DNA from 2 places in the Gilliamella sp. BG7 genome. Region 2 is predicted to be linked to the other one. Evidence: riboswitches for the same ligand, from Rfam matches in the RefSeq annotation. Region 2 holds a riboswitch; the other holds the start of a gene.

Region 1 (3,218 bases), on a different contig from region 2:
TGGTATATTTAGGTCCACCACCTAGAGCCAATACAATAGCAAAACTAGAAAAACAAAGCATAAAGATTAGCGATGCCATAGGTAGCAACTGTCGACGCAACAGTGGCCATTCCACCACTTTAAAATAAGTAAAACTCGAAAAATTCAATTGAGCAGCTAATTGTTTGTGTTCGACTGGTACACTATTTAAGGTTTGATAAAACAAGCAACAAGCATAAGGGAAATTAAGAAATATATGTGCCAATAAAATACCTTTTAAACCATAAATGGATATCACAAAAGGCAAACCTAAATAATGACAAAACGACGCTAATAAACCATGTTGCCCATAAACAGATAATAACCCCGTTACCACAACCAACGTAGGAAATATAAAGGTGATAGGCATAATGCGTAGCAATAGATTTTTACCCCAAAAATTGACTATCGATAGGGCTTTAGCCATCAATATTGCCAATAACACAGATAGCAATGTTGATAACGTTGCTTGAAATATTGTTATCCAAATAACATGTAATAAATAACTATCAAAATAGACAGTTAAATTATTAGACTCAAAAGCAACTAAACAAAGCGCAAATAGTGCTGAACCTAATACAACTAAAATCAAGCTTGCAGCACTAATGCCAGGGATTAACGTTCTTAATTTCAACATTATACTGAATAAAACTATTTACTAATGGTGGATTTCCATTCACGCACCCAGCTCTTTTGATTATTTTTAACTTGCTTAGCATCAAACTCGAGTGCTTTATTGACTGGTTTAATTTGCTGAAAAGCTTCAGGCAACGTTATATTAATAATCGGATACATGAAATTTTTTTCAGCAAATTGACGTTGTACATCAGGCGTTAATAAATATTGTAAAAAAGCACGTGCCAATTCGGGATGCTGACTATACTTAGTAATACCCGCAACTTCGACTTGACGATAATGCCCTTCGTCAAAAATAGCAGCAGCATAACGATGATCATTATCATTCATAATATGTGCAACTGGCGAAGTGCTATAACTAAGCACAAAATCAGCTTCGTTTTTTAAAAATAGACCATAAGCTTCGCTCCAACCTTTAGTCACTGTCACAGTATTATTCGCTATTTTTTGCCATGCAGATGCGGCATCATTGCCATATATATTTTTCATCCAAAATAATAAACCTAACCCGGGGGTACTGGTTCGTGGGTCTTGATAGATAATTTTCCAGTTAGCTTTATTATCAACTAGCTCATGCATGCTACGTGGTGGATTACTGATTTTTTGTTGATCATAAATAAAAGCGAAATAACCAAAATTATAAGGCATAAAATCACTATCCCACCAGTCGGTATTTAAATTATCTGGTTTAGTGATTTGATGAGGTATAACTATTTTGGCTTGTTTGGCCTGTTCCAAAAGATTATTGTCTAATCCTAAGATCACATCGGCATTACTTCTATTACCTTCAAGGCGCATTCGATTTAATATCGCCACCCCATCACCTAATGCAACAATCTCAATTTCACAGTTACACAGTGCTTCAAATCCCTTTTCAATTTCTTTTCCCGGCCCCCATTCTGAAACAAAGGAATTATAGCTATAAACAGTTAGGCTTGGTTTTACGTTGGCAGCATTTGCCATAAAAGGTACCAATAATACCAAAGATAATAACAATTTTTTACAAAACATTTTGCCTCCAAAATAGCAAATAAAAGACAAAAGGTTTGAGCAAGTGAAATAACTCAAATCCCTCCGCTGGTATGATCCAGTTCAGGTTCGGCGGGTTATGTTATTCTATTTAACATTCTCAGCTCTTCAGGCACCCCGTTGAGAACATAGATTAGTGTAGAGGTAAGCATGAGGCTTGTAAACAACAAAAGTGATATAAATTTAATAAGACTCAAAAAACACATTAATTTATCAAGTTGATTTTAAATTATTTTTATTTTATTCTTGCAACCAAAAATTATTTCACCATTCTAAATGCTCAAAAATAAGTCAATATAAACACCACCAAATCCATCTATAAATTAATTTCAATACTCAGTTACAGGAATATTTGAGCATCAAATAAATGACAATAATAACCCTCGAACGTCATAAAATATGGTGTTTTTTTATAAAAAATCTCAGGTAGGACATAATTTCATTTAAGTTTCATTTTTAATTTTTTTCAATAAAATTAGATGATTAACATGATTTTTTGTTATTTTATGAAATTTACCACAATACAGTATTGGCTTATAAGCAAATATGCTATAAATATTAGCCTAATATAGACATCTTACTTTCCCTATAAAGTGCTTTTAATTTCTTATTCATCTTATTAATTTTAAAAAATAAATCACTCGAACCAGATCATTGATGCCATTCTGCCAGTTTTATTTTCACGCCTATAAGAAAAAAATTTATCCTGTTCAATATAAGTACAATAATCACCACCAAAAATTTGCGTTACTCCTACTGCTTGTAAGCGTTGTTTGGCAATTAGATATAAGTCGGCTAGGTATTTTTGTTCAGTCGGGTTGATCAATTTAAATGCTTCTTGTGCTTTTGGATCAACTTTTTCAAATTGTTGTTTGACTTCAATACCTACCTCAAATTTTTTGACACTAATGGCTGGTCCCATCCACGCGATGATTTTTGATGGCGAGCTTGAGAATTTTTTGATCGTTTCTTCTAATATACCATTACATAATCCCCGCCAACCGGCATGGGCAGCTGCAACTTCGTCGCCTTTTGTTGTGCAAAAAAGCACCGGCATGCAATCTGCGGTTAGTACCACGCTAACTTGCTTAGGTTGATTGGTATATGATGCATCAGCTTCAAAAGTTTGATAAGGATCGATGTTACCTGTTGGGGGTTGTAAAGCAATTTGTGATATATCAAGCACTGTTGTACTGTGAGTTTGCGTTAACCAATACGGTTCGCTTGGTATTTTTTCGGCTTGAATAATTCTTCGTAGGTTTTCAGCAATATGCTCGGAATTATCACCGGTTCGATTTCCCATATTTAAACTTGCAAATGGCGCTAAACTGACGCCACCAGTACGTGTTGTAGTAAAGGCATGAATTTTTTTTGGGGCTGTCCAATATGGGTAAATCGATTTAATCATATTTGTCACCAATCTAGTTCGTCTCTGTGCCACTCGGTATCTTCTTGTAAAGATTTAATTAATTTTTGCATATCTTCAGGAATAGGCGCATGCCATTCCATTTGTTCACCTGTTATAGGATGATATA
Region 2 (3,218 bases):
TAGTCAATTAGTACAATATCCTGGTTCGCTACAATTTGCATCTTTTTACGACAATCGTGTCTGTTTAGTTGCCGTCACCGCTTATTATGGTGGTGCTTTAGTAGGTAGTGAGTTATCAGAACTTAAAGAACATTTACCGCATGTTGAAGCTCGAGTAGTAGCTATTTATCGTAAAAACCATTTTATTCGACCGCTTGGTTCAACACTTATAGAAGCGGGCGATATGGTCTACTTTATAACTCCCCCCGTTAATATCAAAGCGGTGACCAGTGAGTTACAACGGTTAGAAAAACCATATAAACGAATAATTATCAGTGGCGGTGGTGGTGTAGCTGTCGCTTTAGCAAAACGTTTAGAAAATGACTATCAAGTCAAATTAATTGAGCGGAACGCCGAACGAGCTGAATTAATTGCCGAGCAACTCGTTAATACAACAGTATTACATGGTGAATCATCGGATCAAGAATTGCTCTCACAAGAACAAGTTGAACTTACTGATCTATTTATCGCTGTTACCAGTGATGATGAATCCAACATCATGTCCTCCATGTTAGCCAAAAGAATGGGAGCGAAAAAAGTAATTGTATTAATTCAACGCCAAGCCTATCTTGAACTAATTAATGATAGTGTGATTGATATTGCGATTTCCCCACAACACGCCACAATATCTGAGCTATTAAGCCATGTTAGACAAACTGGGGTTGTTAAAGTTGTTTCATTAAGACAAGGAGAATCCGAAATTGTCGAAATTATTGCTAATGGTAATAGTGAAACATCAAGGCTGGTTGGCAAAAATATTAATAGCTTAAAACTTCCATCAGGCGCAACTATTGGAGCTGTAGTACGTGGAGAAGATGTTATTATCATTAATACTGATTTAACCATTGAAGACAATGATCATCTAATAATCTTCTTACCAGATAGAAAAGCAATTACTGATATTGAAAGATTATTACAATAGCTTGTTAAAAACAAATAATCAGTTCATAATAAAAAATTCATTTTGACTCGGGGTGTTTTTTGTCTAAACAAAAAACTGAGATTTCACCCGTTGAACCTGATCTGGATTATACCAGCGTAGGGAAGTCTAAGCCATAAAAGCCTTAAATTGGCAAATTCTTCCCGACATTTATAAATTAATAAATCAGTAAGAAAGGAAGAAATATGTCAGCAGCTAAATCATACCAAATTACCCAAACCGCTCCTTTTATCAATCATATAAAACAACAACGCCCACTAGTGCATTGCATTACTAATGATGTAGTCCAAAACTTTACTGCCAATGTACTACTTGCTATTGGTGCATCTCCAGCAATGGTGATTGCCGAACAAGAAGTTGCTGAATTTGTCAACATTGCCGATAGCTTACTGATTAATATTGGCACTATTCACAGCAACACAGCCCAAAGTATGCTATTAGCGGCCGCCAAGGCACAGCAAACACAAACCCCATGGGTACTCGATCCTGTTGCTGTAGGAACTGCACTTAATTATCGAACTGAAATTGCACATCAATTATTATCATTTAATCCCACAGTAATACGAGGTAATGCTTCAGAAATTTTAGCACTAAATGGTCAAAAATCTTTCTCAAAAGGCCCCGACGGTCAAGACACAACTCAATCAGCTTTAAACGCTGCCCAAGAGTTTGCGCAAAAATATCAAACTATTGTCACAATGACGGGCGATGTTGACTATATAACTAACGGAAACAGCACATATAGTATAACTGGTGGTGATATTGCTTTAACAAAAGTAACAGGCACAGGATGTTCATTATCTGCAATGGTAGCGGCTTTCATAGCTAATTCGCCTGACCCATTATCAGCCATTGCCTGTGCATGTTTTATGATGAAAAAAGCTGGTGAGCTAGCTAATAAACAACAAGGATTAGGAACTTTCTCGATATCACTATTAGATCAACTCTCAACATTTAACCCATCACTTTAATAAGGAAATCAAATGAAAAAACGACTGGATTTAACCCTCTATTTAGTCCTTGATCCATTATTATGCGGTGGCATTAATGGCATGATAAACACCACAAAAATTGCTGTTTCAAATGGTGTGACTGCAATACAGTTAAGATCTGAACATGAATTTAGCGGTAAAGATTGGTACTACGCTGCCTTAGCATTGAAAGAAGCATTAAGCGACACCTTTGTTCCACTATTTATAAATGACCATGTAGATATTGCTTTAGCGGTTGATGCCGATGGTGTCCATATTGGGCAAAGTGATTTGCCTGTTGATATAGCTCGACAACTTATCGGCAAAGATAAATGGTTAGGCCTTTCGGTAACTAGCCAACAACAACTTGAAGCAGTTCCTTGGCAGCAGATTAATTATATTGGCATAGGCCCTATCTTCCCAACCACAACCAAAAAAAATGCAACGGTAGCAATAGGAACTGAACAATTAACTGAATTAGTCAAACTAAAACAGTGCCCAGCTGTTGCCATTGGTGGTATTGATGAAAGCAATGTAACTAACATTATTCAAACGGGCATTGACGGCGTTGCTGTAGTTTCGGCTATTTGTGGCAAAAAAGATATTCAACAAGCAACATTATCGCTTATCAACAAAATCAAACAAGCTAAATAGGAAATACAATCATGACAACAATTGCATTAACCATTGCAGGATCTGATCCTAGCGGTGGTGCTGGTATTCAAGCCGATTTAAAAACCTTTTCTGCACTTGGTGCGTATGGTATGTCAGTTATCACCGCACTAACAGCACAAAGCACCCAAGGGGTTGATGCGGTATTAGCTATATCGCCCGAATTTGTTGAAGCCCAATTTAATACGCTTTATAAAGATATTCAAATTGATAGCGTAAAAATAGGTATGCTAATGAATAAAAAAATAGTCACAACCGTTCACTACCTACTTAAAACAAACCCTATTCCTGCTATCGTGTTAGATACCGTAATGGTTGCCAAAGGTGGACACCCTCTTTTAAAATCCGATGCTGTAACGGCCATTCGTGAGCTTTTATTACCCCTAGCAACCATTATCACTCCCAACCTACCTGAAGCTGCTGCATTACTTGATTGTGATGAAGCAAAAACCGAAGATGAAATGCAAAACCAAGGGCAAAAATTACTCAAACTAGGTTGCAAAGCAGTATTAATGAAAGGTGGACACTTACCAAGCAAAGAAAGCACAGATTATTTGATCACACACAATAATATAATAAGAATGACCTTTCCACGC

What was found. A riboswitch is a leader RNA that binds a small molecule or an ion and turns the genes downstream of it on or off. The one in region 2 is predicted to bind thiamine pyrophosphate.
Region 1: it holds a riboswitch for thiamine pyrophosphate, as region 2 does, so the genes downstream of both, thiB (thiamine ABC transporter substrate binding subunit) here and thiM (hydroxyethylthiazole kinase) in region 2, are expected to answer to the same signal.

The regions. Positions count from the first base shown of each region.
Region 1 is NZ_JBIDFB010000007.1:67,667-70,884, reverse strand. Features, by position in the region: gene thiP (thiamine/thiamine pyrophosphate ABC transporter permease) at 1-655, opposite strand, end outside; gene thiB (thiamine ABC transporter substrate binding subunit) at 670-1,665, opposite strand; TPP riboswitch at 1,706-1,813, opposite strand; gene pgeF (peptidoglycan editing factor PgeF) at 2,321-3,091, opposite strand; gene rluD (23S rRNA pseudouridine(1911/1915/1917) synthase RluD) at 3,097-3,218, opposite strand, start outside.
Region 2 is NZ_JBIDFB010000012.1:10,135-13,352, reverse strand. Features, by position in the region: gene trkA (Trk system potassium transporter TrkA) at 1-961, shown strand, start outside; TPP riboswitch at 1,000-1,101, shown strand; gene thiM (hydroxyethylthiazole kinase) at 1,165-1,950, shown strand; gene thiE (thiamine phosphate synthase) at 1,963-2,604, shown strand; gene thiD (bifunctional hydroxymethylpyrimidine kinase/phosphomethylpyrimidine kinase) at 2,616-3,218, shown strand, end outside.